3 regions of the Cupriavidus sp. 291-E7 genome follow, and region 2 is predicted to be linked to each of the others. Evidence: predicted binding sites of a transcription regulator. Region 2 holds the regulator's gene; each other region holds the start of a gene.
What was found. Region 2 encodes sigma-54, which starts transcription at its own class of promoters, with help from an activator protein. Its sites were predicted from a motif close to TGGCANGNAANCTGCTTT; they were not measured.
Positions count from the first base shown of each region.

Region 1 (4,153 bases), on a different contig from region 2:
CAAGGTACCGGTGCGGATCATCGTGCGGGACGACATGCTGCCGCGAAACCCGAACGGGAAGATACTGAAGTCGAACCTGAGAAAGCTGTTCGAGTGATTCGATGTTTTCGCGCCCCTCTGCCGCCGTGTGGGAGAGGAGCGCGAACCATCGGGGTATCGGGGTATCGGGGTATCGGCGTCTACTTCACCGGAATCGGCGTGGCCGCCGGCACCGGAACGGCCGTCACGGCGTTCTGCGGGCTGCCGCTGACAATGCGGTCGGAATAGGTCAGGTAGACCAGCGTATTGCGCTTGCGGTCCACGGCGCGCACCACGTGCAGCGTCTTGAACAGGACCGACATCCGCTCGGAGAACACATCCTCCTGCTGCTTCACCGGTCCCTTGAACGCAATGTTGCCGACCTGGCGGCATGCAATCGATGCCTCGGGCGGATCCTCGGCCATGCCCAGCGTGCCCTTGATGCCACCGGTGCGCGCGCGCGACACGTAACAGGTCACACCTTCCACTGCCGGATCGTCATAGGCTTCGATCACGACCTTGTCCGATCCGGTCACGCGGAAATTGGTGGAAACGCTGCCGATTTCTTCTGCTTGAGCGGTGGCCATCAGCGCGGCCAAACCGCACGCGGCGCCCCAGATCGAGACAGTACGCAACGACGTGGGCGTCATTCGGTTGCCGCCCCTTTGATCTCGTCGTGGCGGCGTTCCATTTCCTGGCGCAGGGCGCGGCGCTGCTTGGCCGCTTCAAAGCGCTGGCGCTCCACTTCGTCGCGCGGCTGCAGCGGCGGCACTTCGGCCGGCGTGCCGTTATCGTCCACGGCCACCATCGTGAAATAGCAGCTGTTGGTATGGCGCACGACCTTGCTGCGAATGTTCTCGGTCACCACCTTGATGCCGATTTCCATCGAACTGCGGCCCGTGAAATTCACAGCGGCCAGGAACGTCACGAGTTCGCCGACGTGAATCGGCTGACGGAACACCACCTGGTCGACCGACAACGTGACGACGTAGCGGCCGGCATAGCGGCTTGCACACGCATAAGCCACCATATCCAGGTATTTGAGGATGGTGCCGCCGTGGACGTTACCGGAAAAATTGGCCATGTCCGGCGTCATCAGCACGGTCATGGACAGCTGGTGGGACAGATCATTCATCGCAGAAAATCCAGAATTCGAGCCTGAGGCGCGGGCAGTGTAACCCGGTGCGCCGTGCAATGGCATATCGGATCTGCGATTTCTGTCGTACGGGCGGAAATGGAAAGAACCAGCCGCACAAACAAAAAAGCGGCCCCGCAGGCCGCTTTCTTTACTCCGCGGACGCGATGCGCTTACTTCTTCTTGTTCACGGCGTCCTTGAAGCCCTGGCCGGCGGAGAACTTCACCGTCTTGGCGGCCGGGATCTTGATCGTTTCGCCGGTACGCGGATTGCGACCGGTACGGGCGGCGCGCTTGCCCGAGCTGAAGCTGCCAAAACCCACCAGCGTGACGGAGTCACCCTTGGCCACTGCCTTCTTGATACTGTCCAGCGCAGCGTTCAGCGCGCGCTCGGCGGCGGCGTTGCTGAGTTCTGCTTCCGCGGCGATGGCCGATACCAGTTCACCTTTATTCATGGCTGATTTCCCTTGTTTGGTCGTCGTCACCGGACTTTTGCCAAGTGGCAAAAGTCCGATCGGCGCAGTCTAATCTGCCCTTTGAGCCTTGAGCAATCCCCAGTGGCACCAATGCAACGGAAACTGCCGGAAATCGTTCTCTGACAAGACTTAGCGGGTGTTTTACCCCTTTATTTCCCGAATCGGGAGATCACTTTTCTGAAACAGGACGTATCGGACGGCGCACTTTATGCACCAGGCAGGAAGTTGCCGATTGATCACCGGAATGCGCAATTTCCGACTGCTTTTTCAGACCAGTCGGAGACAAGGGTGGCGCTCGATTTTGGTGCGTAAATTTTAAACGCACCATTTCAGGTCTTTCGCATGTCATCGAATGCGTCGTTTTGGCGCATTGACGCCCCGAATCCGGGCATCGGCAATCTTCGCGCTGCGGAGCACAAACGCCAGCAAAGTGCGGCGCGCCCTGATTTGGCGCCGCGCTCCCCGTTTTACGCCCAATTCTGGAACGCAAATTGCTTACTCGTGCTCCCATTTTGAGCATGAGGTAACGATGGACAACCTGAAGACAGGCACGGATGCATTGTTCATCCTGCTGGGCGCAATCATGGTGCTGGCGATGCACGCCGGGTTCGCCTTTCTGGAACTCGGCACGGTCCGGAAGAAGAACCAGGTCAACGCACTCGTAAAGATCCTGGTCGATTTTGCGGTTTCGACGCTGGCCTACTTCTTCATCGGCTATACGATCGCCTACGGTGTGCAATTCTTCTCCGGCGCGGAGACACTGGCGGAAAAGAACGGCCATGAACTCGTCAAGTTCTTCTTCCTGGCCACGTTCGCCGCGGCGATTCCGGCGATTATTTCGGGCGGCATTGCCGAGCGTTCGCGGTTCAATCCTCAGTTGATTGCGACATTCGTGCTGGTGGGCTTTGTCTATCCGTTCTTCGAAGGCATCGTCTGGAACAACCGCCTTGGCGTGCAGGACTGGCTGGCGTCGGTGGCCGGCGCACCGTTCCATGACTTTGCCGGTTCGGTGGTGGTTCACGCGGTGGGCGGCTGGATCGCCCTGCCCGCCGTGCTGCTGCTGGGCGCGCGCCGTGGCCGCTACCAGAAGGATGGCAGAATCAGCGCCCACCCTCCGTCGAACATCCCGTTCCTGGCCCTGGGTGCCTGGGTACTGGCGGTGGGCTGGTTCGGTTTCAACGTGATGAGCGCGCAGACCATCGACAAGATCAGCGGCCTGGTGGCCATCAACTCGCTCATGGCGATGGTTGGCGGCACGCTGGCGGCGTGGGCCGCCGGCCGCAACGACCCCGGCTTTTCGTACAACGGCCCGCTGGCCGGACTGGTCGCGGTATGCGCGGGCTCGGACATCATGCATCCGCTGGGCGCACTGGTTACCGGCGCCGTGGCGGGCGTGCTGTTCGTCCATCTGTTTACGCTGGCCCAGAACAAGTGGCACATCGATGACGTGCTGGGCGTCTGGCCGCTGCACGGGCTGTGCGGCGCCTGGGGTGGCATTGCCGCCGGCATCTTTGGCAGCCGCCTGCTGGGCGGCATGGGTGGCGTGTCGCTGGTTGCCCAGATCGCGGGCACGCTGATGGGCATCGTCGTCGCCCTGGTGGGTGGCACAGTGGTCTACGGCGCCCTGAAAAAGCTGGTGGGTATCCGCCTGGACCCCGAAGAAGAATTCAATGGCGCCGACCTGACGCTGCACCGCATCTCGGCCACGCCGGAGCGTGAAACCAACTGGTAAACAACGGATTTTCAACGCTTTGTAGCCGATGACGGCCGGGCAAATGCCCGGCCGTTCTTACTTGGCGCTCGCAAAAGATTGACTTGAACTTTCGTAAGCGGGCGCCCAATAATGCCCTTGCCATTCCCGTAAACGCCGACACAGGCGTGCCTTGTGGTCCTGACATTATCGACAGCGCTTAACGGTTTTGCTGTCCCTGGTTTTTCGTGCCCGTAAATCACAGGAGCATGTTCATGGATACCACCTCGCTTGCCAGCCTCCGCGACATCGTCTACGGCTACGCCGCCATATTCGGCGTCAAGATCCTGGCCGCCCTGGCCTTCTGGGTCGTCGGCCGCTGGCTGATCCATTTTGTCGTGCGACTGGTGCAGAATTCGCTGGCCAAGCAGAGCGTGGACCCCACCCTGCTGCGCTATGTCGGATCGATCGTCACTGTCACGCTGAACGTGGTGCTGGTGATCGGCATCCTGGGCTACTTCGGCATTCAGACCACCACGTTCGCGGCACTGATCGCGGCAGCCGGTGTGGCCATCGGCATGGCGTGGTCGGGGCTGATGGCCAATTTCGCCGCCGGCGCCTTCCTGGTCGTCCTGCGGCCTTTCAAGGTGGGCGATTTCGTGACCATCGGCGGCGTGACTGGCACGGTGCGCGAGATTGGTCTGTTTGCCACCTCGCTGGACACCCCCGATAACGTGCTGACCGTGGTCGGCAACAACAAGATCTTCAGCGACACCATCCAGAATTTCACGGCCAATCCGTTCCGGCGCGTGGAGCTGAAGGCGCAGCTGGCCG
Region 1 covers NZ_JBYOJV010000025.1:13,997-18,149, reverse strand. Annotated here, with positions in the region: gene AC3FLX_RS29415 (class I adenylate-forming enzyme family protein) at 1-97, shown strand, start outside; gene AC3FLX_RS29410 (CreA family protein) at 180-605, opposite strand; gene AC3FLX_RS29405 (acyl-CoA thioesterase) at 665-1,153, opposite strand; gene AC3FLX_RS29400 (HU family DNA-binding protein) at 1,327-1,608, opposite strand; gene AC3FLX_RS29395 (ammonium transporter) at 2,159-3,361, shown strand; gene AC3FLX_RS29390 (mechanosensitive ion channel family protein) at 3,595-4,153, shown strand, end outside.
Region 1: a site for sigma-54 is predicted at 2,110-2,127, ahead of AC3FLX_RS29395 (ammonium transporter). Genes of this name have one in related genera too.

Region 2 (4,153 bases):
GCCCACCCGGATATTGCCGCCGCGCCCGCATGATCTTCCGTCATGCGGCATGCGATTCGGTTCACCGGGACCGTTCTGCCTGTCATTGTTGTATGACGCAGCATACACCGAGCCGCGCAAGATGCGAACACCCCCGGCGCATCAATTGGTCGCCTCCGTGGCGTCAAGGTAACGGAGAAATTCAGGCCAATGACGTTACGCGCCCATCAAAAAAGCCGCGCAGATGCGCGGCTTTGCTCTCTTCCTATTAGTCCTCTCGGGGGACGCTGAGGTCCTCTTCCAGGGGCAGTTCAGGGTTTGCCAGCCTATTGTTGCTGTAGTTGGGCTTCGGCCATCTGGTACTTGACCGCTTCCCGGTCATGCCCTTGCACGCGGTCCTTGTAGCGGATCACCTGCCGGTCGAGCTTGTCGACGAGACAGTCGATTGCCGCATACAGGTCTTCGTGATGCGCTTCGACGAAGATGTCCTTGCCCTTGAGATGTAGATTGATTTCCGCGTACTGACGCCGGTCCTTTTCCTTGTGGTTGTCGACAGATAGCAGCACGCTCACGCCAATGACCTGATCGAAATGCCTGACAATTCGCTCCAGTTTCGTTTCCACATACTCACGCAGCGGTGGCGTGATGTCGAGGTGGTGTCCACTGATCTTGAAGTTCATAGCGCTTCTCCTTCTGAAAGAGCCGCACCAGGCAGGCGGTTGCGGCTCGGCTACAAAGACTTGCGGAGATTGACTGCGGGGATTTTCAGCGCTTCGCGGTATTTGGCCACCGTGCGGCGTGCGACCACAAAGCCCTGTTCGCCCAGCAATTCGGCGATGCGGCTGTCGGAAAGAGGATTCCTGGGTTCTTCGGCTCCTATCAGTTGCTTGATCAGCGCGCGGATCGCCGTGGATGAGGCCGCGCCGCCAGTCTCCGTGGAGACGTGGCTACCAAAGAAGTACTTCAACTCGAAAGTACCCATTGGCGTGGCCATGTATTTGTTCGTGGTCACCCGGGAAATGGTCGACTCATGTAAACCGAGTGTATCGGCTATTTCCCGCAAAACCAAGGGGCGCATTGCTATTTCCCCGTGCGAAAAAAAGTTCTTCTGACGCTCAACAATTGCCTGCGCCACACGCAGGATCGTATCGAATCGCTGCTGAATGTTCTTGATAAGCCACCGGGCTTCCTGCAGTTTCTGCTGCAGTCCCGCGGCACCTGCTTCTCCCTTCGCACCGCGCAGGATCTGCGCGTACATGTCGTTGATACGCAGGCGTGGCATCACGTCGGGATTCAGCTGTGCAATCCAGCCGCTGCCGCTCTTGCGCACGAACACGTCCGGCACCACGAAGTCCGCTTCCGGGCGGCTGTACGCATGCCCTGGATACGGTGCCAGCGAACGGATCAGTTCATGCGCGGCCTTTAATGCGATTTCGTCAACTTGCAGCGCTTTCTTTAGGCGCGTGTAATCCCTGACGGCCAGCAACTCAAGGTGATGGTTGACGATGGACAAGGCCAGCTCGCGCTGCGGATGCTTCAGGCGCTTCAATTGCAGGCTCAGGCATTCCGAGGCATTGCGCGCGCCCACGCCCGGAGGATCGAAGCTTTGCAGCAACGTCAGCATCGCCTGCACTTCCTCGATTTCGAACTCCAGTTCCTCGGGCAGTTCCGTGCAGATTTCCTCGAGTGACGCACTCAGGTAGCCATCGTCGTCGAGCGATTCGATCAGGAAGATGGCCAGGCCCTTGTCGCGCGCGGAAATCTTAAGCGGCGTCAGCTGTTCCATCAGGTATTCGCGCAGCGTGGGATCGGCATCGCGCAACTGCATCGGCGTCTTCTCGTCTTCGTCGCCCTGTGGGCGGCGCGCGAAGTCGTCGAGGCTCCAGTCGTTGCCATAGTCTTCACTGCCGGAATCGCTGAAACCCTCTTCCTCGCCACCCGCGGCATGTTCCTGACGGTCGTCGCCGTTGGCCTGCGGTTCGGCAGGGGCGGGCGCCGGTGCGCTTTGCAGGTTCACCGAGCCGTCCGCCGCCACGCGCAGCGGGCTTTCGATCCAGTCGTTTTCGCGTTCGAGCAGCGGGTTTTCCGTCAGCGCCTGCTCCACTTCCTGCTGCAGTTCGAGCGTGGAAAGCTGCAGCAGCCGAATCGACTGCTGTAGTTGTGGAGTGAGTGCCAGATGCTGGGAGAGGCGGAGCTGAAGCGAAGGTTTCATGCGACCTATTCTATGCGCATCTTTCCGTTGTTGGAACGGAATTTGCTACAACCTATCGCTACGGCTTCTTGATCGGAAACGGCTTTGGAAAAGCCGAGTGCAGGTGCGGTAAAAATGACCTGCCTGATGTGCGCGGCTGACCGCCCGAGGGCGGCCGTCCGCGGCTTTACATGCGGAAGTTTTCGCCCAGGTAGACGCGTCGCACGGACTCGTTGGCGATGATTTCCTCGGGCTGGCCGGCGGCCAGCACCGTGCCTTCGCTGATGATGTATGCGTGGTCGCAGATGCCCAGCGTCTCACGCACGTTGTGGTCGGTGATCAGCACGCCGATATTGCGCGCCTTCAGGAAGCTCACGATGCGCTGGATCTCGCCCACCGCAATCGGGTCGACGCCGGCAAACGGTTCGTCGAGCAGGATGAAGCGCGGCGACGACGCCAGCGCGCGCGCGATTTCCACGCGGCGGCGCTCACCGCCCGACAGCGACAGCGCCGGGTTGTTGCGCAGGTGGGCAATTTGCAGGTCGTCGAGCAGCGAATCGAGCCGGCGGTCGATCTCGGCCTTGCTCAGCGGCTTGCCGTTGTCGATCTGCAGCTCCAGCACCGCGCGGATGTTCTCTTCCACGTTGAGCTTGCGGAAGACCGATGCCTCCTGCGGCAGGTAGGACAGCCCCATGCGGGCGCGTTCGTGGATGGCCAGCCCGCTGATGTGCTTGTCGTCGAGCACGATGTCGCCTTCGTCCAGCGCCACCAGGCCAACGATCATGTAGAAAGACGTGGTCTTGCCCGCGCCATTCGGACCCAGCAGGCCCACCACCTCGCCGCTCTTCACATCGAGTGATACGTCCTTGACCACCGTGCGTGTGCCGTAGCGCTTCTTCAGGTGACGCACGACCAGCGTGCTGCTGTCGGTGCGGACGGCCGATGCGGTAGACGAGGCGGAAGCGGCGAGCGTGGCGGTATCGTTCATCAGGGACTGGCTGGTAATTCGTTAAGGCTTGGCGGGCGTGGTGGACGGCCGCAGGTCAAGCGCCGCGCCGCCAGCAGCCGGGGCGCTGGCGTCGGAGCGCGGCGACAACACCGCGCGCACGCGGCCCGACGGATTGCCGGCGGTCGTGTTGTTGTCGCCGCCGGCGGCGGTGTAGTACTCGTTGCGGCTGTCGTACGTAATGACCGCGCCGCGGATCTCGTCGATGATCTTCGCGCCGGCACCGGACACGCGCGCCGCGCGCGCATGGCCAATCAGCTTGTTGACCTCGGACTTGCCGTCGTACTCGATGCGGTCGCCCCATCCATCGATGTACTCGTCCACGCCATCACGCTTCTGCCGGATGTAGGCCTGGCGGCCCGGCTTGGAAGTGGCGATCGCATACTGGTAGCCCTCGGGGTCGGTACGCAGCTCCGCGGCGTCGGACTTCAGCACCATCGTGCCCTTGGTCAGCACCACATTGCCCGTGAGCGTGTAGATCTGCTTGACGTCATCGTAGCTGGCGTTGTCGGCCTCCAGCACCAGCGGCTTGCCCTGGTCCGCACGTTCGGCGAAGGCTGGCATGGCCAGCGTCAGGCCGAAAGCGGCAATGGCCGCCAGCAGGGCGGGCGCGAGGCGGCGACAGGACGATGTCGTCAGGGATGCGGTCATGGTTGGCGAGTGGTGAGATAAAGACGGCGATCAGGATGCGCCGGAGAGTTTGCGTCGTCCGGCGTCACTGGGTCCTGGTCTGCCCCTGCGGCGGGTTCATGATGATGGTGCCGCGCACGTTCCCCAGCAATTGTACTTCGCGGGTGACGTTGTTGAAGATCAGGCCGTTGGCCGTCATGACCGAGGGTCCGCGCGTAAGCTGCACCGCCTTGTCGGTCTTGACAATGTCGTCGTTGACCAGCAACTGAAAGTACTGCGAGGCCGCGGTCATGCGCGGGTCCTTGGACGGATCGGCGCCAGCCTGCCGGACCACGAAAGCGTTCCCG
Region 2 covers NZ_JBYOJV010000005.1:339,574-343,726, forward strand. Annotated here, with positions in the region: gene hpf (ribosome hibernation-promoting factor, HPF/YfiA family) at 306-659, opposite strand; gene AC3FLX_RS12040 (RNA polymerase factor sigma-54) at 710-2,191, opposite strand; gene lptB (LPS export ABC transporter ATP-binding protein) at 2,358-3,158, opposite strand; gene lptA (lipopolysaccharide transport periplasmic protein LptA) at 3,180-3,827, opposite strand; gene lptC (LPS export ABC transporter periplasmic protein LptC) at 3,892-4,153, opposite strand, start outside.

Region 3 (4,153 bases), on a different contig from region 2:
GGTCGCGCCGACAACAGCGCCAGGCGTGCGGTAACGCGTTCGACGTCGCACAGCTTGCGCAGCGCCGCGCGCACCGTGTCCGGGTCCTGCGCGATGAGCACGCCAATGGCCTGCTGGCGTGCGCGCGGCAAGGCCGGGTCGCGCAGCGGATGGTGGAGCCAGTGGCGCAGTGCGCGGCTACCCATCGTGGTCGAACAGGTATCGAGCAGCGAGAACAGCGTCGGTGATTCGCCGCCGCGGAGGGTTTCGGTCAGTTCGAGATTTCGTCGCGTGGCCGTATCCAGGCCGACGAATTCGGACTCGCGCTCGACGGTCACGCCCTGCACGTGGCGCAGTGACTGCCCCTGCGTCGTAGCGGCATAGTTGAGCAGCGCGCCCGCCGCGCCGAGGGCCGCACCAAGCCCGGCGCAGCCAAACGGCTCCAGGCTGGCGACGCCGATCTGTTCGCGCAGGCGGCGTGTGCCGGCCTCCTGATCGAAGTGCCACTCGGGCAGGCGCGTGCGGGCGCAGGTCGGCGCCGGCAGGTCCATGCCGTCCGCATAGAGCAGTTCCGCTGGCCGGATGCGTTCCAGTTCGCGCGAAAGCTGCGCCGCGTCGCATTCCATCAGACGCAGTTCTCCGCTAGCCAGGTTCAGCCACGCCATGCCGGTCTTGCTGATGCCGCGGCGTGTGGTCTGCTGGTGCACGGCCATCAGGTAGCTGTCGACCTTGTCGGGCAGCAGCGCCGCATCGGTCAACGTGCCCGGCGTGACGATGCGCACGACCTTGCGTTCGACCGGCCCCTTGCTCGTGGCCGGATCGCCGATCTGTTCGCAGATCGCCACGGATTCGCCGAGCTTGACCAGGCGCGCCAGATACTGGTCCACCGAATGGAACGGGATACCGGCCATGCGGATCGGCACGCCGCCGGACTGGCCGCGCGACGTCAGCGTGATGTCGAGCAGGCGGGCTGCCTTTTCCGCGTCATCGTGGAACAGTTCGTAGAAGTCGCCCATCCGGTAGAACAGCAGGGTGTCCGGATGGTCCGCCTTTAGCCGCAAATACTGCAGCATCATGGGCGTGTGCTTTTCGGATTTCTCGGCCTTGTCCGACTTGTCGGCTTTGCCGCTGCGCGGGCGCGTGCCTTCGGCGGCGGCCAGGGCTTCGGCGGACACGGTATCGTCGCGGGCCTCCTGGATCTCACCTGCGGCTACGGGTGCGTCCGGTCGCGTGGATTCGGCTTGGTTGGAAAAGGCTTCTGCGGACATGCATTCCTCTCGGGCGGCCCGGTGAAAGGGGCCGCCGGTGTATCGATTGCCGCGGGCGTGGCGAGTGGTCGGTGACTTGCCGACGTGACTGGCCTCAAGCGGGCCGCGGCGCAAAGCGGCATTTTACTGCCTGCCCATCCAGTGGTCCGCTGCCGGACCGGATTTTCATCCGATTCCGCGATGCACTGCTGGCTTCCCGTCCGGTGCGCCGCACTTTGAGCGCTGGAACGGACAGGAGCCGTGGTGTGAAGGGCCCCGCGCGGGGAGGCGCCAGCATATTTGAGGTCCGGGTGCTTCCATGCGATCTCCAGCAGTTATGTGCAGTCAGCAAATCTAGCTGGGGGCGACTGGGATGTCTTGGGGTGGAATCTCAAAAATTGCAGGGACGCGGGAGCGGGGAGCCAGGCCGCGTGCGGCGGCATGTAACGCAAGAATAACTTTGGACGTTGCGCTGTAATCGGCAAGCAACGCCGCATTTTGAGCGGGCAGGCGCGAAATCGACGAGATTTGTCAGTTGCCCCGGAGCGCCGCTGCATATTTGTCAGCCACAGCCGTCTGTAACCAGATGTTTCCGACAAAAAGTGTCAGATATGGGGGCGATCGGGCCTGGCATGATCCTTGGATATAACCGTGCGTAGCGGCACGAAGAGGCCGGTAACAGGACAGGTCGCAAATGAAAAAAGCAAGGGCGGGAAGATGGCCGGGGAGGGCCGTCAGCGTGATTCCGGTGTGGGGCGTGGCCTGGAGGCCCGCGCCACACCGCGGATTCACGCTGATCGAGCTGATGATCGTGGTGGCGATCGTGGGCATTCTTGCCGCGATCGCCATTCCCACCTATCAGGTTTTTGTTGCGAAGGCGCAGATCGGCCGGGCTTTCTGGGAAGCATCGGCCTACAAGATTCCCGTGGAGGAACGCCTGAACGCCGGCGTGCGCGTATTTCCGAATCCCGCCGATTCGTTGGGATACGTGAAGTCGTCGCTTACCACTACCGCCAATACCTTCGTGTTCAACGCGGACGGGTCAGGCAGCATCGTCGTCACGCTCGACGGCGACGTGCATACGATGGTCAAGGGCACGCGCCTGACCGTGGGCCGCCTGGCGGACGGCAGTTGGGACTGCACGGTGCGGGGCGGAACCGGCGGCATCACCGCCATGTACCTGCCCCTTTCGTGCGTACTCGATACCAGCAGCTAGGCTGCCGCGCGAGTTATTCCTCGATTGCCTTCAGTGCCTTGAGTGCCGGCTTGATGTTGTCCAGCGAGAACGGCGCCAGCAGTCGAACCATCTGTGCGAAGACCTTCGGATTACCGGCCAGCACCTCGCCCTGTTCCATCTGGCGCGATTCGCCGTTGTAGTTGCCCACCAGACCACCCGCTTCGGTGATCAGCAGCATGCCGGCGGCCATGTCCCACGGCTTCAGGCCGCGCTCGAAGAAACCGTCCAGGCGGCCGCAGGCCACATAGGCCAGGTCCAGCGCGGCAGCGCCCGGGCGGCGCAGGCCCGCGCAGCTGCGCGTCATCAGCGCGAACATCTCCAGGTATTCGTCCACGCCTTCCAGATCGCGGAACGGGAAGCCCGTGCCGATCAGGCAGTCTGCCAGCTTGTCGCGGCGCGTGACGCGGATGCGGCGGTTGTTCAGGAAGGCGCCGGCGCCCTTGCTGGCGGTGAACAGTTCGTCGCGCGTGGGATCGTAGACCACGGCCTGGGAAGGCACGCCCTTGTGCAGCAGGCCGATCGACACTGCGTACTGCGGAAAGCCGTGGATGAAGTTGGTGGTGCCGTCCAGCGGATCGATCACCCAGGTGAATTCGTGCTGGTCGTCGCCCTCGGCCCAGGACTGGCCGGACTCTTCCGCTAGAATGGCGTGCTCGGGGTAGGCGGTGCGGATGACCTCGATGATGGCTGCTTCGGCAGCGCGATCGACTTCGGTCACGAAATCGTTGTGCTGTTTGCGCGAAACGCGTACCAGGTCGACGTCGATCGACGCGCGGTTGATGATGGAACCCGCCTTGCGGGCCGCCTTGACGGCGATATTTAGCATCGGATGCATGAATCTCTCCAGGGGCCGGCGAACTGTCCTGCGGGGCAGCTTCTGCCAGACCTGGTGGTCATGGCCGGAAGGCGCGCGGATAGTCCGGCATCGGCCGAACAGCACAACGGATTGTAGAAGAACGAGGGTGCGTCGCCTTTTCTGGGCGCCGCGCCGCAATTGGAAGGCTGCATTGTATAGGAACCCGGCCCGCTGCACGAGTCGCGCGCGGCAAACGTCGTAGCGGGGCATCCCAAATGACTGAAGCACTGAATTTCGAGGCGGGGCAGACCCCCGCGGATGCTGGCCCCGGTGGCTTGCCCGGCATTTTTTCCCGCGTGCGCGTGGTGCTGGTGGAAACCAGCCACCCAGGTAACGTAGGTTCCGTCGCCCGCGCGATGAAGACGATGGGTTTTGGCGATGTGCCCGGCAGCCTGGTGCTGGTGACGCCGCGCGAGCCGGACGTGCTGACGCACCCGGACGCCGTGGCGATGGCCAGCGGTGCCGACGACGTGCTGGCGGGTGCCCGCATCGTCGACGATATCGAAAGCGCATTGACTGGCACGGCCTTTACGGTGGCGATGACCGCGCGCCAGCGTGAATTCGGCCCGCCGCGCCTGCTGCCGCGCGCCGCGGCCAGCCGGGGACGTGCCGTGCTGGCGGCCGACGACGCGGCGGTCATCGCCTTCGTGTTCGGCAACGAGCGCTATGGCCTGCCCAACGATGCGGTGCTGCGCTGCTCGGCCGTGACGCACATTCCCGCCAACCCGGCGTATGCGTCCCTGAACCTGGCGCAGGCGGTGCAGCTCATTGCCTACGAGATGCGCCTGGCGCTGCTGGAGGAGCAGGAGGCGGCGGGCGCGGTGCCGGACGGCG
Region 3 covers NZ_JBYOJV010000013.1:76,866-81,018, reverse strand. Annotated here, with positions in the region: gene mutS (DNA mismatch repair protein MutS) at 1-1,055, opposite strand, end outside; gene AC3FLX_RS22110 (pilin) at 1,921-2,442, shown strand; gene AC3FLX_RS22105 (inositol monophosphatase family protein) at 2,456-3,298, opposite strand; gene AC3FLX_RS22100 (RNA methyltransferase) at 3,535-4,153, shown strand, end outside.
Region 3: a site for sigma-54 is predicted at 1,855-1,872, ahead of AC3FLX_RS22110 (pilin). Genes of this name have one in related genera too.